3 regions of the Paenibacillus sp. NPDC057886 genome follow, and region 3 is predicted to be linked to each of the others. Evidence: predicted binding sites of a transcription regulator. Region 3 holds the regulator's gene; each other region holds the start of a gene.
The links. The regulator NrdR, encoded in region 3, represses ribonucleotide reductase genes. The targets are predictions, from matches to a motif close to AACACNATATATNGTGTT.
Positions count from the first base shown of each region.

Region 1: nrdI (class Ib ribonucleoside-diphosphate reductase assembly flavoprotein NrdI) is a predicted target of NrdR. The motif match lies at 4,004-4,021, and genes of this name have one in related genera.
Region 2: ACFVQB_RS08390 (anaerobic ribonucleoside triphosphate reductase) is a predicted target of NrdR. The motif match lies at 2,154-2,171, and genes of this name have one in related genera.

Region 1 covers NZ_JBHVMZ010000005.1:60-7,650, reverse strand. Annotated here, with positions in the region: gene ACFVQB_RS17320 (right-handed parallel beta-helix repeat-containing protein) at 1-1,190, opposite strand, end outside; gene ACFVQB_RS17315 (response regulator) at 1,377-2,030, opposite strand; gene ACFVQB_RS17310 (sensor histidine kinase) at 2,027-2,872, opposite strand; gene ACFVQB_RS17305 (response regulator transcription factor) at 2,901-3,629, opposite strand; gene nrdI (class Ib ribonucleoside-diphosphate reductase assembly flavoprotein NrdI) at 4,062-4,421, shown strand; gene nrdE (class 1b ribonucleoside-diphosphate reductase subunit alpha) at 4,408-6,492, shown strand; gene nrdF (class 1b ribonucleoside-diphosphate reductase subunit beta) at 6,536-7,498, shown strand.
Region 2 covers NZ_JBHVMZ010000002.1:281,015-288,605, forward strand. Annotated here, with positions in the region: gene ACFVQB_RS08380 (LacI family DNA-binding transcriptional regulator) at 1-168, shown strand, start outside; gene ACFVQB_RS08385 (hybrid sensor histidine kinase/response regulator) at 217-1,854, opposite strand; gene ACFVQB_RS08390 (anaerobic ribonucleoside triphosphate reductase) at 2,229-4,190, shown strand; gene nrdG (anaerobic ribonucleoside-triphosphate reductase activating protein) at 4,187-4,696, shown strand; cobalamin riboswitch at 4,965-5,165, shown strand; gene metE (5-methyltetrahydropteroyltriglutamate--homocysteine S-methyltransferase) at 5,386-7,591, shown strand, end outside.
Region 3 covers NZ_JBHVMZ010000001.1:94,340-101,930, reverse strand. Annotated here, with positions in the region: gene ACFVQB_RS00475 (IPT/TIG domain-containing protein) at 1-2,312, opposite strand, end outside; partial or broken gene ACFVQB_RS00470 (transposase) at 2,523-2,672, opposite strand; gene ACFVQB_RS00465 (transposase) at 2,765-2,947, opposite strand; gene ACFVQB_RS00460 (winged helix-turn-helix domain-containing protein) at 3,076-3,216, opposite strand; tRNA gene ACFVQB_RS00455 (tRNA-Ala) at 3,533-3,608, opposite strand; gene nrdR (transcriptional regulator NrdR) at 3,791-4,258, opposite strand; gene ACFVQB_RS00445 (alpha/beta-type small acid-soluble spore protein) at 4,373-4,594, shown strand; gene ACFVQB_RS00440 (lytic transglycosylase domain-containing protein) at 4,702-5,265, opposite strand; gene coaE (dephospho-CoA kinase) at 5,262-5,858, opposite strand; gene ACFVQB_RS00430 (manganese efflux pump) at 5,868-6,641, opposite strand; gene mutM (DNA-formamidopyrimidine glycosylase) at 6,796-7,591, opposite strand, start outside.

The DNA of each region.
Region 1 (7,591 bases), on a different contig from region 3:
GCCTTGCCTTCCGTAAACAAGTTGCTCATAAAGATCATGCCTGGAGATTGAAAGAAAAGCTGGTAGGCTGAATTTCGGTTAACCACTTGCTCATAAAAAGGATTAATCCCATAGGATAGTTCACTGATTCCATCATTGTTCAGGTCAAGACCCTGAAAGGAATCCCAGTAATTTTCCTTCATCTCATTGTTCCGGCTGTCCATCGCTGAAGCTTCAATCACATTCGAAACAAATTGGTTTCTGGTAAACTGATTATCCTCTGCAAGAACGAGCTGAATTCCGATGAAATTCCGGAGCACCGCATTGCCGCGAATTTCATTTCCTGAGGATTCGGCAATGTTCATGCCGACTCGATTGCCTTCCACGACATTGTTATGAATCGAGGATTGCTGTACGTCATACAACAAAATCCCTTGTGAATGCACATTTTCGCTCTGTTTACGAAAGGAATTTCCCGATACAACCGTATTCTTGACACCCATCACCATGGCCCCGGTACTGTTGTTCTCCCCCAAATTGTCCACAACAGAAGAACCATCGATATACATACAATGAATGCCATACCTGGTATGTAACAGCGTGTTAGCCTTGACCGTAAGATTGCGACTGTTCTCCAGATAGATACCGTCCCGCATTCCCGTAATTTTGTTGTCTTCGATGTGTGTACGATGTGAATTGTACAGATCAATGCCATTCCCCTTTTGACCACTGGAAGCAGATTCCGGTCCAGCCCATGAAATGGTATTGCTATGTATGAGCCCATCGACGGAACCGCGCAGCACGATTCCGAAACTTTGACTCTGAATATCCAGGCCCGTGATCTCTACACGATCTCCTTCAACCTGAATCGCTGCAGTAGGTTCGTTGGTTAAGTGTCGAACCGTGAACCCCTGCAAAGTCACTCCATCTGAACGAATGGTGATCGTGGATTCAGCTTCCGTATTCAATACCGTTACGGATGAGTCCCCCCGAATGGATATATTCTTGTCTATACTTACGGGACCAGAATAAATACCAGGCTCAAGCACAAGCACTTCTCCGGGTCTAGAACCATCAATGATTGGCTGGAGTGGAATAGCGTCTTTGGTTTCAGGAGCAGCGTTTGCAGTGTCAAGCGGGTAAGAGAGCGGGATCGCCAGTATCCCTATAAGCAGCAACATGCCCAGGACAATCCGTCCGTTTAACATCATAACCTCCTTTATGAAGCACACTGCTCATAGTGTACATAAAAACAAATTTTTACCATATAGCTCAATCTGGCTATAGAGCTGGGAGTTTTGTGTCCAATTTGTGAGGTCATTGTGGTGAAAAGCAGAAAAAAGGACATCCACTTAACATAAAAACAGAAAGAACGCTCGGATAGTAAAAAAGGCTTATTACAGACGATTGTGGTCTGTAATAAGCCCTTGCTCCAGCGCATAACGTGTCAGTTGAACGCGATTTTGAACCTGCAGTTTTTGCAAAATATTTTTCAAATGATTCTTGACCGTATACTCTGAGATCGTATAATTTACAGCGATTTCTTTGTTGGTCCATCCTGCAGCCACGCCATACAGAATATCCTTTTCTCTTGTGGTTAGTGGAACGTCAGGTTCTTTTTTCTCCGTGAGGGAGACATCCTTCAGGATTTGGTAAGCCACCTCGCGGCTCAATGGGGCTTCTTCTGTAACGATGGAATGAAGATATTCCAGCCACATGGACGGTTCAAGGTTTTTGAGCAAGTAACCCTGAGCTCCCCGCTTCAACGCTTCCAGAAGGTGGAGTACATCATCCGAGACGGTAATCATGACAATTTTCACATAAGGAAAGGCTAATTTGATTCGTTGAGTTGCTTCAAGGCCATTCATAATCGGCATCTGAATGTCCATGAGAATTAGATCGGGAAGCCATTGTTCTGTATAATCAATCGCCTGTTGACCGTCCGACACAACGCCAATCACTTCGAAGCCGGGATCCATGGATAAAATTTCACATATGGCTTCTCTCGCATGAGCGTGATCGTCTACAACAAGTACGCGAGTATGGCTCATAACATCTCACCATCCTTTGTAAATTCGACAACAGTAAGCTGCTGCTCCCTTCGGAATTGCATGTTAAAGTTCAGTTCATGCATCCGCTCTCTCATGATTTTCAGCCCATATCGATCCTTTCGTTCAAAGGGATTCATCTCAAATCCTTTTCCATTATCTCGAATCGTAATATTCCAGCACTTCTTGTGCCCGTTTCCCTGAATCCATCCTTGGGAAGCAGATGCGTGCTTTTGAATATTAAAAAGAGCTTCCCGAATACAAGCGAGCAGTTCTACTTTCTCTTTCTCAGTAAATGCATCATCCGGGATGCTCCAATCCAGTTCGATTCGGACGGGGATATCTTTGGCAATTCTTCGAATTTGACCAAGTAGTGTGACCGATTCGTTCATAGCCAAGGCATAATTAGCGTTAGGATCATAACGTAAATCGGCAATGGCCTGACGCACATAACGGTTGACTTCATGAACCGTTTTTTTGATCGAATACACATCGTCCAACTGTTGATCCTGCTTGGCTTGTTCCTCTAAACGCCCCACTTTCACCGATAATAAAAAAAGGGATTGGGCGATTCCATCATGGAGCTCCTTGGCCATCTTTTCGCGAGATTCAAATGCGGCTTTGGCTTCACGCTCATGCTCCAGCTCTTTTTGAATTCGTTCCAACATGAGAAATAACCGAGTTAACAACGTTATACTCACTACATATACAATGACTGGCGTAAGCCAGTTGCCCAAATCCATTGATATATAGGGGAGTAGAAACTGATGTCGTACATATTCCCAGAGACCAACGGTTAAGGTGGGAATGAGCAAGATCATCCACTTGATTTGTTTATAAGACATATTCCCCTCCTGAACTTCAAGATAAGAATCAGTGAGGCAAACGAAGAATATAACCGAACCCCCACAGGGTTTGAATCAGATCCTCCCGATTCGGCACATGCTCGGATAGTTTGTCCCGCAACCGTTTCACATGGGTATCCACGGTTCGATAATCCAGATCTTCCTCATCCTCCACTTTCCAAACAATTCTCAGCAAATCCTGCCTGGAGAATGCGATTTCTGCGTGTGTCGCCAGATGATAAAGCAAATCAAATTCTTTGGGAGTCATATGAATCTCCTCATGTTCTACTGTGACTCTTCGGGAAGTAGGATTGATTAAAATAGAGGAGATCAACACCTCGCTTGCTGAATGGTCTTTTGGCGCAGGTTTAATTAATCCGTTATAACGAGCCATCATGGTTTTGATGCGCAGCACAACTTCCCTCGGACTGAACGGTTTCACGACAAAGTCATCCGCCCCGGCTTTGAAAGCTTCAAGCCGATTCCCCTCTTCTGACTTGGCTGTCAGAAACATGACGGGTATGCTTAAGTTGGTCCGTAGATATTGGCATATTTCAATCCCCTTAATATCGGGGAGAATCCAATCCAGAATGATCATGGCATACGAGTCATGATGAAGCTTGCTTAAGGCTTGCCAGCCCAGCGAAGCCTCCTCAACGATAAATTGTTCTTTCTCCAAATACATTCGAAGAAGTCCACGGACCCGTTTATCATCATCTACAATCAATATTCTATTTTGCTGCAGGGTCCCGTTCATGTCTTACCTCCAAATCTTTGATATTCGGGTCATTTTCTTAGTTTCTCTTTATAAAGCCTCCCAGTGAGTGAACTTGATGTAATCAGCATACCTTCAACGTACTCAAAAGGCATGACTCCATAGAGCCATGCCTTTAATAATCTATCTCTGAATTGTAGACAATGTATGAACGATTATGTTCAGGCTTATGTCTTGCCGGTGACAGCTTTCAATCATAATTCTTTCATGCACCAAATAACGTGTCTTTGAATATGGATATCTACTAAGCCACAAATTTTTGAAACCTAGTAATAGAGCCCATTCATCCGGTTTTTCACAAAATTGATACCGATAAGCATTTGACAAACCTATATATTGATATAAAATTAAGGAAGTAATCTATATATAGTGTTTGTTTTTGATCACCTTTCATTTGTCAAGGAGGAAATGATAGTGCTAATTGTGTATGATTCGATAACCGGGAACGTTAAGAGGTTTATTTCCAAGCTTCAACTGCCGGCTGTTCAGATTCAGAATCAAATGACGATTGATGAACCGTACGTACTTGTGACATATACAACAGGTTTTGGACAGATACCTGATAAGGTGTCTTCTTTTTTGCAAAAAAACTCTGCATACCTGATTGGCGTGGCCGCCAGCGGTAACCGTAACTGGGGTGAGCGTTTTGCCAAAAGTGCAGATTTGATATCTGCATCGTATAACGTTCCGGTTATTAGTAAATTTGAATTATCGGGTTCCAAGAGAGACGTGGAGTATTTTGAACAGGAGGTGAGCCGCATTGCGTCATATTGAATTAAATAACATGCTGCTAAAGCGCGACTCTGATGGCTTCTTCCAGTTACATAAGGATAAAGAGGCTGTAGAGGAGTTTATGAAAGAAATCAAAGATAAAAGTATGGCGTTTGCCAACATTGATGATCAAATCAATTTCATGATTGATCATGATTATTACGAGGATTTCTATGCTTTCTATACAACCGATGAAGTTAGAACGGTGTTTGAAATTACGCGCGGCTATCAATATCACTTTCCTTCCTATATGGCAGCGTCCAAGTTCTACACCGATTATGCGTTGAGAACATATGACCGAAAAACATACCTAGAGCAATATGCGGACCGAGTAGCAGCCGTAGCACTTCATTTGGGTCAAGGACACTTTGATACGGCTTGTTTGCTGTCTCGTTCTATGATGGAGCAGCGTCTTCAACCCGCAACCCCCACTTTTCTGAATGCGGGAAAAAGTCGGCGCGGTGAACTGGTTTCTTGCTTCCTGCTTGAAATGGATGATTCACTGAACTCCATAAACTATGTACTAAACACTTGTATGCAGTTATCGAAAATCGGTGGTGGAGTGGCTGTCAATCTCTCGAAGTTGCGTGCTCGTGGCGAAGTCATTAAAGGTGTTGAAGGTGCTGCTAAAGGCATTACACCTGTTCTCAAGCTGATGGAAGATGGCTTCTCCTACGCCGATCAGATGGGTCAACGTAAAGGTTCTGGCGCAGCATACTATAATATTTTCGGTTGGGACGTTATGGAACTACTGGATAGCAAAAAGATCAATGCGGACGAGAAAATCCGGCTGAAAACTCTCTCTATCGGACTTATTGTTCCCAATCGTTTTTATAAGCTGGCTCAAGATAATGAGCCCCTGTACCTCTTCGCACCTTATAGTGTCTATAAAGCGTATGGAACACACTTGGATGATATGGATCTGGATGTGATGTATGATACGTTGCTGGCTGACGATCGTGTGAAGAAGAAAAAATCGTTGAACGCGCGGGATATGCTGACCAAAATAGCGATGACTCAACTTGAATCCGGCTATCCCTACATCATTAATAAAACCAATGCCAATCAAGCACATGCCTTGAAAAACGTAGGACAAGTCAAAATGTCCAACCTCTGCACAGAGATCTTCCAACTTCAGGAGACTTCTGAAATTACAGACTATGGTCAACCGGATATTATCCGTAAAGATATCAGCTGTAACCTGGCCTCCCTCAATATTGTTAATGTTATGGAGAGTGGCAAGATCAAGGAATCCGTTCATGAGGGCATGATCGCACTGACCTCCGTCAGCGACATGACACATGTTGCCAATGCTCCCGGTGTGGCAAAAGCCAATTCCGAAATGCATTCCGTTGGCTTGGGTGCCATGAATCTGCACGGTTACTTAGCCAAAAACAGGATTGCTTATGAAAGCTCGGAAGCCAAAGATTTTGTACGCACCTTCTTTATGACCATGAATTATCATTCTCTGGAGAAAAGTATGGAGTTTGCAGAGCAAACGGGTCAACGGTTCTATGGATTTGAACAATCGGATTATGCGACCGGGGTATATTTTGATCGTTATGTGACTACGGATTACCGTCCTAACACGTCCAAAGTACAGAAATTGTTTAAAGGCATTGCTGTTCCGTCTCCCGAGGATTGGAAGCAGCTTAAGGCTAAAGTGATGAAAAAGGGTCTCTATCATGCCTATCGGATGGCTATTGCTCCAACGGCCAGCATCTCTTATATCCAAAACGCAACATCCAGTGTAATGCCCATCGTGGAACAGATTGAGACACGGACCTATGCCAATTCAACCACGTATTATCCAATGCCCTATTTGCAAAAGGATAACGTCTTCTATTACAAATCGGCGTATCAAATGGATCAATTCAAGGTAATTGACTTGATTGCGGAGATTCAGCCGCATGTGGACCAGGGGATTTCAACCATTCTTCATGTAAACAGTGATGTATCCACGCGAGAATTGGCTCGCTGCTACCTGTATGCTGCTCATAAAGGGTTGAAATCTCTATATTATACAAGAACCAACAAACTGACGATGGAAGAATGCATTGCTTGTTCAATATAAACAAAATTCCCTTTGGGGTATTACGATTGGAGTTTGATATAACATGCCGGCAATTCAAGCTGTGAACTGGAATCGAGCGGATGATGATTTCACCTTGATGTTCTGGAATCAGAATATTATGCAATTTTGGACCGATGACGAGATTCCTTTATCCGATGATAAAATGACCTGGGGCATGCTCAGTGATATAGAAAAAGACGCTTATATGAAAGTTTTGGGAGGCTTAACCCTTCTGGATACGATCCAGGGCGGTGTAGGTATGCCGCAGATTATGGAGCATGTCGATGGACTGCAACGCAAGGCCGTACTTAGTTTTATGGCAATGATGGAACAAATTCATGCGAAATCATACAGCAGTATTTTTACCACGTTGGCATCAACCGAAGAAATTGACAGTGTATTCAAATGGGTGGAAGAAAATCCATATCTGCAAACCAAAGCGACAGTTATACGTCAGTATTACATGAACATTGAAACTTCAAAAGATTTGTATATGGCGATGGCTGCCTCCGTACTTTTGGAAAGTTATTTGTTTTACAGCGGATTTTTCTATCCACTCTATTTAGCTGGACAAGGCAAGCTCACCTGCAGTGGTGAGATCATTGATCTGATTCTGCGGGATGAAAGTATTCATGGTGTATATGTGGGCGTGTTGGCCCAGGAAATATACGCAAGCTTTGATGAAACGCAGCGGAACGATGTGTACCAAAGTCTAGTTGATCTAGTACAGCTTCTTCATCAAAATGAGTTGCACTATACGGAGGAATTATATACACCTATTCATTTAACCGAAGAAGTGGAAACCTTCCTTCGTTATAACGCTAACAAAGCCATGATGAACCTTGGATTTGAGCCATTATTTGAAGATGAGGAAGTCAACCCGATTGTGTTAAATGGAATCAGTACACATACCAAACAACATGACTTTTTCTCTAAAAAAGGCAACGGGTATATTCGTACACTGAATGTAGAACCCCTGACGGATGATGATTTCAAGTTTGAATAGATTGTAATAAGGCTAACGTGCAGCTTATGAAAGTAAATAAAGAAGGCTGTTCCTCTCATAAAATGTACCCTATAAGATAGACACTTTGAAAAA
Region 2 (7,591 bases), on a different contig from region 3:
CATCCTACGCTAAGTTCGGTGAACCAGCCCAAGTATACGATGGGGGCCATTCTTATGGAGAAGATGATTGACACGATGAATACGAATGAGTTTCAGGACAAACGTGTATTTAAAGTCGACTCGGAGCTGCTTGTTCGAGGATCCTCTTCTTTCAAAATAACAACATAAAGCGCACCCGTGACAGGTGCGCCTAATTTAATATATTTTCTCATGTTCTTAATGCACAATGATGCTTAACGCATTCAGCAAATCAGCCTGCTTCACCGGCTTGGTCAGGACCGCATCGAAGACTTCCGCTTCATGCGGATCGATATGCATGCCATACGGAATCAGAACAATGACCGGTGAATCTGTAACCAGACGTTTCAGCTTGTGTACAAAATCCACAGCACCACCCTCCAGCAGTCCCATATCCACAACGGCCACATCAGGCTTAAAGCCCTCCTGAATCCAGTCGTACGCTTCGGTCGTAACCGAGGTCATATGCACATCCATCTCCCATCTGCGCATCAGTGAAGAGGCCCCTTGCAGAATGTCAGGGTCCTTGGCAAGCAGCACCTTTTTGCCCTTCAGTCGATGCTGAATACTGGCAAGCTGAGGCAGTTCCCAATGTCTGCGGAGCGGCAGCCTGATCTCAAATTCAGTCTCCCTGTCCCCCATGCCATGCACCTGAATACGGCCGTTCATAAGGATGGCAAGGTTCTGGCTAACCGCCAAACCGAGATTGGTTCCCACCAGCTTCTGTGTACTAATATTTCCGTCCAAATTGTTAAATGATCTACGCTTATTGTCCGATGACAACATGCGTCCGGTGTACTTCACATGGAGTTGAAGCGTACCCGCTTCCTCTGCATCTCCACCAACTACAGTTGCCGTAACCAATACCGAGCCTGTCCGTGTTGAATCTAGAGCATACTGAATGACATGGGCCAATAGTTGTCCGATCTTAATTTCATCCCCAACGAAAACCTGGGACACATTCAGATCAAGGTTCAATCCCAGCTCAATGTTCTTGCTCAGCGCCAGTCCAGCATAGAGATAAACGGTATTCTCAATCGTGGCTACCAGATCAAATGGATCATCGTGTACGACCGTTCGGCCTGCGTCATTGACGTTAAAACTCATCATGTTATTCAGCAGGGAGAGCAGAATGTTACCGCTGGTTTCAATCATATTCACATATTCTGTCTGCTCGTCCGACATATCCGGTGTGCGCATCAGGTCCGTTAATCCCAGAATGCCGTTCAGGGGATTACGAATCTCGTGGCTCATCAGCGACAGCATCTGCGTTTTGGTCATCGCCTCAGACTCCGCACGTTCCTTCTCTGCCTGCAATTGCTCTTGCAGTTGCTCCGAATCACTCAGCTTCTGTTCCTGAACTTGCAGCGTATCTTCCAGATCCACGACATACCCGAGAAAAACGGCCATCGCTTGCAGTGTTTTCATATCCGTTTCACTGATCACATAATCAGGATCATCCATCAGACAGATTGTGCCGAACGTTTCCCCGGACCTCCGCATAATGGGAATCCCCACAAAGAAACGATTGCCCAGTCCGCTTGTTACGTCCATGGATTTCGTAAGGGGATGTTCACATGTATCCGTGATGATCAGACTGCTGCCCTTATCTCTTAATACCAGGCTGCAATATGACGCTTCAAATGGAAGTTCACTACCTTTGGCAATCAACTCTTCCTCGCGGTTAAAAGCCTCCATAATAACATTGGTCACGCCATCATTCGTAGCAACGAAGATGGTGTTCACCTTTAAGATTCCGCTTAATACGTCTACAATATGGGACGCGGCTTCCTGTATATTTTCATAGAAGCCCCTTGTAATGCTTACCGTTCCCATGACTCACCCCTCTTGTCTTAGCTGCATTTCAAATCCGTATTCCACAGTATGATTCAATCGATTAACGAGGGTTCAAAAGTTCCGAAACAGCTGTCACAACCTATACATATATAAGGTTTTCTATCCTTGTTTCAAGCATCGTCAACTGTACTTGCATGGTAAATAGAAATTATACGCTTACCCTCCAGCTTTGAAAACCTTTATCATTCAGGGCTATAAATCACGACAGTCGATCAACCTCTCACATGTGATCATTATCACACCCAAATAACAATATATAGTTTATAAATGGATAAAGAAACTCTACATGTAGTGTTCAATGATTGGACATTATCCCTATACAATTTCAATTTCATTATTTAGGAGGAACCGATATGAACATGCTTGAGTATGCCTCTCCACCGGCATCCGATCTGCTATCTGACCTGGGAAGACGAATTATTGGTGCTGAAGACGGAGATACGCTGAGGGAGAATGCCAATCTGAACGGAGACTCGTTCAGCGGCAAGATGAGCAGGCTCGGTTCGGAGACCGCCAAATGGCATGCTCTGCGTCATGTGCTGCCTCACGAGCTCGCTGTATCTGTGGAGAACGGAGATCTGTATGTACACGATCTGGATCAATATGCTCTTGGAACGACCAACTGTATCTTTATCCCGTTTGACCGGCTGCTGGCTTCCGGATTCAACACCGGCAACGGTTCGGTTCGTACACCACAGACGATCATGTCTGCCATGGCACTCGTCGCCATTATTTTTCAATCCCAGCAGAACAGCCAGTACGGCGGCGTATCCGCCAATAAAATCGACTGGGATCTCGCTCCTTATGTGAAGCGTTCGTTCCGTAAGCATTATCGGAAGGGACAACGGCTGTTTGGGGAGAATGACCGAATTGACGATGAGCAGCTGCATCTGGATAGCGATGAAGCAAAGGAGAAGTGTCCTCGAACCTTTGCCTTTGCCTGTGAAGAAACGGAACTGGAGACTGAACAGGCTGCGGAGTCCCTGATTCATAACCTGAACACCATGAGCAGCCGTGCTGGCGGACAGATTCCTTTCACTTCACTGAACTACGGACTGTGTACTTCAGCCGAAGGTCGGCTCGTGTCCCGGTCGTTGCTGGAAGCGACCATTCGTGGACTCGGTAACGGGGAAACTCCCGTGTTTCCACAGCATATTTTCCAGTGCAAGCAAGGAATTAACCAATCTGAGGGAGATCCGAATTACGATCTGTTCCGGCTCGCTGTGACCTGTTCCTCACGGCGCATGTATCCGAATTTTGTCAATGTGGATGCTTCCTTCAACCTGCCCTATTATCAACCGGAAGATCCCGATACGATCATTGCGACGATGGGATGCCGGACACGCACACTGGCTGATCGCTTCGGACGCAATCGTCAGAGCGGCAAAGGGAACCTGTCCTTTAATACCATCAATCTGGTCAAGCTCGGCATTCGATATGGGATCTGCCAGGGAACAAGAGCCATCGCTGACCGGGCGGGCTTCTATACGGCATTGGAATCCGTCATGCACAATGCTACGGATGGACTGCTGCACCGGTATCGAATTCAGATGAACCAGCCTGCCAAAGCATCGGACTTCATGATGCGGGAAGGAGTGTGGGAAGGTGGTGAACAATTGGCTCCGAATGAACCGGTAGCCGACCTGTTGAAGCATGGTACGTTATCCCTTGGTTTTATCGGGCTTGCTGAATGTATGACCGCTCTATATGGCCGTCACCATGGACAAGACCTCCATGTACATCGTGAAGCTCTAAATGTTATTCGTACGATGAGAGAGTTCTGTGACCGGATGAGTGAGCAGCATAACCTGAATATCACTTTATTTGCTACGCCCGCCGAGGGTCTATCCGGCAAATTCACCAAGATTGATCGTGAGCGATACGGCAGCATCGTTGGGGTCAATGACCGGGAATACTACACCAATTCATTTCACATCCCGGTCTATCATACCCTTCCTGCCTATCGTAAGATTGAATTGGAAGCTCCCTTCCACTCATTATGTAATGCCGGGGCGATCTCTTATGTCGAACTCGACGGGAATGTAAGGGCCAATACCGCAGCTTTCCAACGAATCGTGCAATACGCGCTGGCCCAGGACATCGGGTATTTCTCCATTAATCATCCGATTGATCGCTGTCCTTCCTGTGGCTATGAGGGCGTCATCGGAGATGTATGTCCTGGATGTGAAGCTCATGAAAACCACGTGCATTTCCAGCGACTGCGCCGGGTGACGGGATATCTGACCGGTGACTATAAAGTACGCTTCAATACGGCGAAGCAGGCCGAAGTGCGAGACCGGGTGAAGCATCGGTGAATCTGTATGGTTATATCCCGGAATCAGTGAATGAAGGTACGGGCCTGCGTGCTGTGTTGTTCATCAGCGGATGCCGACATGCCTGTCCGGGCTGTTTCAGTCCCGATTCGTGGAGCTTCCGGGCAGGTGAACCTTTCACGGCGGAGCGGCAGCAGCAGATTTTACATGAAGTGACTTCGCACCCCTTGCTGGAAGGGGTTACCTTATGCGGGGGTGATCCTTTTTTCTCTGCCGCAGAGTGCACCTCCTGGGTTCGGCAGCTTCGGACCGCTCGGCCTAATCTGACCGTATGGGCCTACACGGGGTTTGTATATGAAGAGCTGATTACAGACCCGTCACGGGCGGAGTTATCCCGGCTATGCGACGTCATTATCGATGGGCCTTATATCGCAGCTGAGCGTGATGTGTCTCTTCCTTTTCGCGGCAGTCGTAATCAGCGCATCATCGATGTGGGTGCAACGATGGCTGGCCAGACAATCGTTACCATGCAGTTAGATGCATGGTAACGGTTTTTTTATTGGGTTGAATCAAGCATTAGCGTGGGCGATGATTGGGTTCATTTTAAGGAGTTTTTTTAAGAATTCAATCTGGCAATAAACCAAGGTTTCATAGGGTTCTATTTTATTTCCGATCGGATTAATGTTATATGTTGCAAGCCCGTAGGTTATCGTCTATGATTGGTAGCATAAGAGCAAGTATACGACGATTGCATCATTATACAATCTATCCTATATGCTTGGTCACCAATTTCATAGCCGGAGATGTGTACGCACATTTCTGCACACGGAAACAGGTGCCGACCGCGCTAAACGCGTGGTCAGGCTTAAAAGGGAAGCACGGTGTAAGTCCGTCGCGGTCCCGCCACTGTAAACGGGGAGTCTGTACATAAGCAATCCACTGGTGTATCCACCGGGAAGGACATGTACAAGACCATGATCCGTAAGCCAGGAGACCTGCCTGTTTCGACAGCATCGCATGACCTACGGAAGATAGGGAGGTGTTAGAGCAACCGCTACAACTACTTATAGCAGGTGTTCTTTCCCATTCTATCTTTGTGCACAGTCGTCAATCTTGATGCCTGTTTCTCGGGGTATGGAATCGGAAAGAATGCCTTTTTTTGATGCTTTCAAATGAAACACACCACAATAGCTTCAACTTGATGAGTTTATTTATTATAAATGAGGAGGAATTTTACATGTCGCAATCACAGCAACAACAGGCACAAGTACTGACAGGCAACCTCGGTTACCCCCGCATCGGTGCGGGACGCGAATGGAAAAAAGCACTGGAGTCCTTCTGGGCCGGTCGAATCGATGAATCCACGCTTCATCAGGAGCTAACCACGCTTCGGTTGCAGGATCTGAAGAAACAGCAGGCACAGCAGCTCGATCTGATTCCTGTGGGCGACTTCTCCTACTATGATCATATTCTTGACGTATCCGCGATGTTTGGCGTCGTTCCTGAGCGTTTTAACCATTCAGGCGGACCGGTATCCGTATCTACCTACTACGCCATGGCCCGGGGTAATGATCAGGCAACCGCCTGTGAGATGACCAAGTGGCTGAACACCAACTATCACTACATCGTACCTGAGATTCATAATGACACTGCATTTGCATTGCTTGAAAATAAACCCCTTGCCGCCTATCGCGAAGCGAAGCAGGAGCTTGGGCTGGAAGGTAAACCGGTCGTTGTCGGCCCGTACTCGTATGTACGGTTCGCCAAAGGCTATGACGCGGAGCGCTTCGCAGAGATCGTCACACGCCTCGTTCCAGTATACGGCCAGCTTCTGTCCGAACTACAAGCAGAAGGCGTACAGTGGGTACAGATCGATGAGCCTGCTCTGACGCTGGCGGTCTCTTCCGAAGATGAAGCCTTGCTGCAACAGGTGTATGCTGCCTTGGCACAAGCCGCACCGGAATTGAAGCTGCTGCTTCAAACGTACTTCGAATCGGTGGAAGCTTATCCGGTCGTGACAGCACTGCCTGTAGCCGGAATCGGCCTGGACCTGGTCCACGGCTATGAAGGCAACCTGGCCAGCCTGCGGGAGTATGGCTTCCCGCTGGATAAATGGTTGGGCGCCGGTGTCATCGACGGGCGCAACATCTGGCGCGCCGATCTCGCGGAGACGGCGAAGCTGCTGGAGCAGGTGGCTGAATTCGCAGCCGAAGGCAAGCTGATCATTCAGCCTTCCTGCAGCCTGTTGCATGTACCGGTTACTGCCGCTCAGGAGAGCGCGCTTGATCCGGTACTGCGCAATGCCCTGGCCTTTGCCGACGAGAAGCTGGAAGAAATTGCGACGCTCGGCACGTTGTTGTCCGGCGGTGCGAAGCAGGCGGACCAAGCAGCGGCTTTGGCTGAAGCCAGCCGCCGCGCCCAGGCGAGCACCGAAGCGGTGCGCCTGCTGAGCGTGTCCGAATCACGGACACGCCTGAGTGGTGCGCCTGCAGGGGTGCACGCTGACGAGCAGCTGCTTCGCAACGCGTCATTCCAGGAGCGACGCGAATTGCAGCAGCAAAAATGGTCGCTCCCGCTGCTGCCAACAACAACCATTGGCAGCTTCCCGCAAACGGCAGACGTGCGCAAAGCACGCGCACTCTTCCGTAAAGGTGAATGGAATGCGGAGCAATATGACGCTTATGTGCGTGAACAGATCCAGGAATGGATTACCATCCAGGAGGAAATTGGTCTGGATGTGCTGGTACACGGTGAGTTCGAACGTACCGATATGGTCGAGTTTTTCGGTGAGAAGCTGACCGGATTCGCCTTCACCAAAAATGGCTGGGTACAATCCTACGGCTCACGCTGCGTGAAGCCACCTGTAATTTACGGAGATGTGCTGTTCAATGAACCGATGACGGTGAAAGAAACGGCGTATGCCCAGACACTGACCAACAAACCTGTGAAAGGCATGCTCACAGGCCCGGTAACGATTCTGAACTGGTCCTTTGTCCGCTCGGATATTCCACGCAGCGAAGTATCCTACCAGATTGCTCGCGCCATTCGGGACGAGGTTGAAGCGCTCGAGCAAGCAGGCATTGAGATGATTCAGGTTGATGAGCCAGCTCTGCGTGAAGGACTTCCACTCAAACGAAGCAAGTGGGATGAGTACCTGCAATGGGCCGTGGAATCCTTCCGTTTAGCTACTGCAACCGTAAAACCAACAACGCAGGTGCATACCCACATGTGCTACTGCGAGTTCGATGATATTATTGATGCCATCAGCGACTTGGATGCAGATGTTATCTCGATCGAAACATCCCGTAGCCATGGGGAACTGGTAGGCAGCTTCGAGCAGAATACGTATGACAAAGGCATCGGACTCGGTGTATACGACATCCACAGTCCGCGTGTTCCAGGCAAGGACGAGATGTTGAATATGATTGAGCGTGCACTTCAAG
Region 3 (7,591 bases):
TGCGTTACAGTAAAGGTAACCGGCGTCATGCCCCCGGCCGACACTGTTACCGTAGCCTTATACGTCCCTGCGGCCAGTCCGTCATTCGCTTTTACCGTAAAGGTCGTCGACGACGTCCCACTATTGAGCGTTGTCACCGTTGGCTGCGTAATCGTAAAGCTACCGGCGTTCGTTCCGCCGAGCGCTGTCGCCAAGCTCGCCAAGTCGCCGGTTCCCGTTCGTGTCAAGGTGACCGTTTTCGTTTCCTGCGTCCCCGATGCATACCCTGCGGTCAGCGCATTCAGCACCTTATCCGACAACGGGCTGATCACGTACGTAACAACAAACCTCGTAAATTGATTCGCCGCCGATATCGCTGATGTACCGCCCGGCGTCGTTACCGTTACGTCTACCGTTCCTGCACTACCCGCCGGGGCGATGGCCGTGATTTGTGTCGCCGAGTTCACTGTATAGGACGTCGCCGCCGTTGCACCGAACTTCACCGCCGTTGCATCGGTCAGATTCGTACCGGTCAAGGTGACGGTCGTGCCTCCGGTCGTCGGACCCGATGCCGGCGACACGCTTGCGATCGTTGGCGCGGCATGGTATGTATATTGGTCCGCTGCCGATGTCGCCGATGTACCGCCCGGCGTCGTTACCGTTACGTCTACCGTTCCTGCACTACCCGCCGGGGCGATGGCCGTGATTTGTGTCGCCGAGTTCACTGTGTAGGACGTCGCCGCCGTTGCACCGAACTTCACCGCCGTTGCATCGGTCAGATTCGTACCGGTCAACGTGACAGTCGTGCCTCCGGATGTGGGACCCGATACCGGCGACACGCTTGTGATCGTCGGCGCGGCCACGAAGTACGTGTAGCCGCCCGTCAACGTTGCGCTGCCCCCCGGTGTCGTCACCGCGATAATTATGGCTCCCGCCGTGCCGGGTGGAGCAGTCGCCGTGATTTGCGTTGCCGAAATCACTGTTACGGACGTCGCCGCCCTTCCGCCGAACGTCACCCCAGTCACCCCGGTCAGATTCGTACCGGTCAAGGTGACGGTCGTGCCTCCGGTCGTCGGACCCGATGTTGGCGACACGCTTGCGATCGTTGGCGCGGCATGGTATGTATATTGGTCCGCTGCCGATGTCGCCGATGTACCGCCCGGCGTCGTTACCGTTACGTCTACCGTTCCTGCACTACCCGCCGGGGCGATGGCCGTGATTTGTGTCGCCGAGTTCACCGTATAGGACGTCGCCGCCGTTGCACCGAACTTCACCGCCGTTGCATCGGTCAGATTCGTACCGGTCAACGTGACGGTCGTGCCTCCGAACGTCGTTCCCGATTTTGGCGACACGCTTGTGATCGTTGGCGCGGCTATATACGTATACTGATCCGCCGCCGATGTCGTTGATGTGCCACTTCGTCTCTTTACTGTTACGTCTACGGTTCCTGCACTACCCGCCGGAGCAGTTGCCGTGATTGACGTTTCCGAATTTATGGTAAAGGACGTGGCCGCCGTTGCACCAAACATCACCGCGGTTGCCCCAGAGAACTTCGTACCGGTCAACGTGACGGTTGTGCCTCCGGTCGTCGGACCCGATGTCGGCGATACGCTTAATATCGTTGGGGGGATTGCATCTACTAGCACGTCCGCCGTACTGCCCACGCTATTAAGCGTTAATACTGCAGCGTTGCCTGCTTCATCCTTAATTGATCCGCCATTCAGTGACAAGGCTCCTATGGTAATCCCGTTACTATCAGATAGTCCAGTTTGGACGGTATATCTAAATTGCAACGCGCTTGTCCCCGAACCGCCTGCATAGGTCGCATATACAGTCGTTGCTCCTACGACTATCGAGATTGTTGGAATGCCCGTTACGACCACGATCTCGTCCATGTTCACTGTAAAACTCAAGTCCTCTCCTACACCATAAGTGCCATTGCTAGGAATATATACACTTGTAACGGAAGGCATAACTGTGTCGACATAGTAATTGTTAGATACGGTGGTTCCACTCCCCACATTGCCTGCGGCAATTACACCTGAATGATTGAGCGAAATATGGAAGGGGCCGCTGCGATTGCTTAGAGGCGGCGTGAGAGTTGCGGTATAGGTGATATTGTCAGAAGTTGTTAATTCACTAAGAATGCCGCTACCTGTTGTCAAATCAGCAAGGTCAAACCCAGTCACCGCTTCTGAAAAGGTAATCGTTACCAATGACGTTTCTCCGGAAGTCAGAAGTTCGTCAGCTACAACAATGGTGGCTGTTGGAGTGGCGGCAAACGCCTTGTCAAATAAGTACAATGGCAGCAAACTTAAAATGATTACACCCATAAATAACTTTCTTATTATTCTTGTTTTATACATATCCTGTTACCCACTCTCTAAGTTAGGATTCACCGCGATATTCCAACCCGAATAGAACGTTCCGAACAAATTTTACACAAAAAAAGCTCAACTCCGTCGAACTTATATAAGATGAACTGAAGATTCTAATATTCAAGTTAGAAGCCGATCAATGACTCTGGTTGACGATAAATTAATTTATTTCATGAAACAGTGACATTTTTTCGAATTTGATAGAATTTGCTGAAAAAAAACATGGTTAACGACGTACTGCTTAAGCCGTTTCCATAGTCCCTCAACAGAGTTCAGTTGCGGACTATATTTCGGCAGAAAAACGAGCTTTAATCGTTCCTGCTTTTGGAGAAAAGGTAGTGTAACTGCTTTGAGTGATGGATATGAGCGTTATCGATCACCATGACCAGTTCATCTGTCGGGTACTCTTACAGCACACGTTCGAGGAACCTTTTAAACGCAGCGGTGTCACACTCTTCAACCTCCTGATGTGTAACACGTCCCATTTCGTAGTTAACAACAGCAAGCAACTTAGCCCCTTCATGGCGGCTGTATGTTGGGATCTTTCGTTGTTGCCCCTTGAGAAACCAGTTGTATTGCAGCGCAGACATGCACGAATCATCGACTCGTTTTTAAATAGTAAGTGATCTGTTTTTCTTTGCATGACCTGCTCTTTCAGTGCTGGGAGCGTGATCTCACGAAATGCTCTTTGCTCAGCCGGGTTTGGGTGGGCAAGTATTTATGTATCTTTGGTGTAGATAAGTCCAAGCAGTGTAAGTAACTTAGATAAACCTTTTTCTGTTAACGACTGGCCAAACTGTCGCTTGATCCAAGCGGTCAAGATAGCTAGCGTCCAGGTATGCCGAGTTTCGAAACCCACATCGACTGGTTTCTTGCTGACAATCGTCTCGGCGATTATAGTTCTTGAATTTTGTTGTTATTGTCTATACCCTCCTTCGGTTGACTTTCTTTTTCTTTATCAGTATTGGCGAGGTACAGCACTTTGTAGAAACTATGAGTTCAAATTATGTAGCAAGAAAATGCTCGTCCAGTTATTTGCTATTATATAACATTATGAGTTCTCGTTCAGTAAATTATCGAACGTTCTTGCGAAACGCACTTTCTTCGTTCTATCAGCGTATGTTCATACAAAAACAAAAAACGCAGTTCCAAGGAACTGCGCGCATTTACTATTTTGGTGGAGCCTAGGGGGATCGAACCCCTGACCTCATCGCTGCCAGCGATGCGCTCTCCCAGCTGAGCTAAGGCCCCAAATTATGAATCTAACATGTTGTCCAAACTCTGCAATGTTCCGCAGGCGACTCCTATATCATATAAAATACAGCTTTTGCTGTCAATATTTTTTTTACAAACCAAAATAATTGGAGAAGAACAACCTTTTACCTGGAACACATGACCGTAACCCCAGAATGCTCTTCTCCTTTCCTGCTTCATTACTCCTCGATGTCTTCTTTGGACAAAAGAGATTTTAATTCTTTCATGAACATATTGATGTCTTTGAATTGACGATAAACCGAAGCAAAGCGTACATAGGCTACTTCATCAACGGGAAACAGCTGCTCCATCAGCAGCTCGCCAATCTGGCGACTCTCGACTTCAGCATCAGCTGTATTCCGCAGGGCCTTTTCTGTCTCGGATACCATCATCTCCAGCGTCTCTACAGAAACCGGACGCTTCTCACAAGCACGAATCAGGCCACGGAGAATCTTGTCCCGGCTAAATTCCTCGCGACTACCATCTTTTTTGATGACGATTAGCGGCGTTTCTTCCACCATTTCAAAAGTTGTAAATCGACGGCTACATTGCTCACACTCACGACGACGGCGAATCGATTTCGATTCATTGGCCGGCCTTGAATCAAGCACCTTTGTGCCCAGATAGGCGCAGTAAGGACATTTCAAATCAGATCACTTCCCATGTTTTACTTTTTACCATAAATTGCCTAATTCATTTAGTTATGAAAATCGTATTGAGGGCACATAATACTTTTACCAACCGCGAGGAGGTGAACAGCAATGGCCCAAAGCAATGGCAACTCCAACAACCTGGTGGTAACTAAAGCTTCCGCAGCTCTCGAACAACTGAAATATGAAGTTGCTCAAGAACTCGGAATCAGCATCCCACAAGACGGATACCAAGGTAACATGACTTCTTACGAGAACGGTTCGATCGGTGGATACATCACGAAGCGTCTGGTAACAATTGCAGAACAGCAATTGGCAGGTCAATACCAATAATATCTGCATCGTAATACGGTACACAGAGGAGCATGGAGCGGCCGGTGAATAACCGGTCTGCTCGGTGCTTCTACTTATTTTAGACCATGAATCCAGAGTGTCTTATTTTAGAACGTATTATAGATCTTTACATATTGATTATAATAATAAATAACGCGTTGTACATAGTGCCGGGTTTCACCAAACGGAATATCTTTGACAGTTTCGAAAGAACCGTCCCATACGCCATCTCTTAGCCATGAGTTCACTTTGCCAGGACCTGCATTGTAAGCAGCAATCATAGCCGCTTCATTCCCATCAAATTGATCTGACAGATTACGTAGATACCAGGTACCCAACTGGATATTCCTTTCAGGCTCGTGCTTCAATTCTTCCAGTGAGGTGCCCGGTATTTTGGCTTGCTCCATAATCCAGTTCGCGGTGTCGGGCATCAGCTGCATTAACCCGATGGCACCTCTCTTGGATTCCTTGCTTGTCTTAAAATTGGTCTCCACCTTGATGATGGAAGCTATGAGAAACGGATCGACCTCATAACTCTGAGACTGGGCACGAATCTCTTCCTTATAATGAATCGGATAGAACCATGACATCCAATTGGTATTCAGGAACAGCACCAATACAAAAGACACAAACATCAACAACAATACCCGTTTCTTACGCAGCAATCTCATAATAGTCCCTTACGATGCAAAAATAAAATGATTTGCTGCTCCGTCTCTGACCACAAGCCGCTGTTATCAATAACCACGTCAGCACGCTGCTTCTTCTCTTCAATGTCCATCTGCACGTCTATACGGGCATCTGCCTGTTCCGCCGTCATTCCATCCCGGCTCATCAGTCGTTCCCGCTGTACAGACCTCGGGACGTATACCACCATCACTTCTTCGAAGCCATCCTCCAGCCCTGACTCGTACAACAACGGAATATCGGATATGACCAGCTTGTCCGGATGTTTATGTTCATATTCAGCAGCGCGCTCGCGCATCTCCTTGCGGATCGCAGGATGTGTAATAGCCTCCAGTGCCTTGCGCTCCTCTGGATTCTGAAACACAATACTGCCCAGCTTTTTCCGATCCAGTGTTCCGTCCTCATTCAATATGGCTTGTCCGAACCGCTGAACAGCCGCAGCCAAAACGGGATGCCCGGGCAGCATTACTTCCCGGGCAATAACATCTGCATCAATGAGCAACGCTCCCTTACTGGCGAGAAAGGTGGACACACTGCTTTTGCCTGTCGCGATCCCGCCGGTTAAGCCAATATTCATTGTTTCACCTCACAACAACTTCATTATTCCCATAAACATTAATAAAAGCGCAGGTAGCACAGATAATCTTCGCATCCAACGCAGAGCAGCAAAGCGTAATCCAACCTTCATGCCCAGTGACAGAAATGCCCCACTAAACAACGCAATAACTAATGCTGTCCACAAAGTCGGGAATCCCAATAATGCTGCCCCCAATCCTGCACCGAAAGCATCCAGAGAAAGAGCTATACCAAGCCACATCGCTTCTTGGACGGAAATACTTCCCGAGTTATCCATATCCGCCTTCGAAGGGCTACGCAGGATTTGTATAACCACACCCAGCTTCCGCAGCTCAAGTGTAAAGACCATTCGTTCCAAAGATCCTCCAGAAGCAGATGGCTCAAGCTCCAGCGCGAGCACCTGATTCCTGCCTTTCGACTGAGCTTCTTGTGAGGCTTGCGTACCACTGCGGATTGTTCCTGCTCCTGTTTCCTCACCCACTCCATTGTCCGTTTCCAGCTGCTCCTTGCCCCGTTTTCGAATGAGTTGCAGCAACGACCATGCGCCAATACCGATCAGAATAACCGCTCCGACAATCGAAGCCGCGTCCGGAGATACGACATGAGACAGAAGCACACCTACTTGCATGGATAATGCAATAACCATACCCGAACAGATGGAAATGACGACAATGGATAACAGCGGAATTTTAGTCCTCCGCAGCCCATATGTAATCCCGACTCCAAAACCATCTAAACTAAGCGCCAAAGCAAGCGCCAGTAATGAAATAAAATGATGCAGCACCCCGGATTCCTCCCCTGTGCGGAACTCGTTCCAACTGACGGTTGCCAGTATGGGTATACGCCCGCTTATTTCTGCCATATCAGTATATGGAGGGAGGAATCCAAGGGTGCTACAATTTGACGATTTCGTTCATGCTGCCAAACCCATCACCGATTTAGAGCAGCGGTTGACACTTCGGACAGTAATGCGTGCCCCTACCGCCTACTACGCTTTTCTCGATTAATGTGCCACAAGTTGCACAGGGTTCAGACTTGCGTCCATATATTTTTAACTGATGCTGGAACATTCCCATCTCGCCCTGTCCATTGACATAGGACTTAATGGAGGATCCGCCTGCATCCACCGCATTCTGCAGCGTAGCCACGATCGCTTCATGCAGCACGGTTAACTGGGCTTCTGTCAATGTCTTGGCAATGGTCTCCGGATGAATACCTGCGCGGAACAAAGCCTCGTCCACATAAATATTCCCGATGCCGACCACATATGCCTGATTTAACAACACGGCTTTGATTTTGGTCGTCCGTTTGCCAACAGCCTCACGGAATGCAGCTACGGTAAACGCAGGATCAAGCGGCTCCAGCCCCAGTTTTAACAAAGGCTTGGATACCAGTTCCTCTCCTGTATTGAAGAGATGCATTGTACCGAATTGACGGACATCCTTGTAACGTAATTCTGTACCATCGGTAAAGTGAAAGATGACATGGGTATGCTTCTCCACTTCCTCATGCTGTTGGTACACCCCGTACCGTCCTTCCATCCGCAGATGGGAGACAAGCACCAGCCCGTCCAGTAAAATACGCAAAAACTTGCCTCTGCGCTCCACACCGATTACGGTATGTCCCGCAAGTTCCATTGCAAATGCATCTATGTCGTCCGGCCGCTGAATAATCCGCGGCAAGCTAACGGTAACTGAGTCAATGGTCTTGCCAACAATAAGTTGATTCAATGTT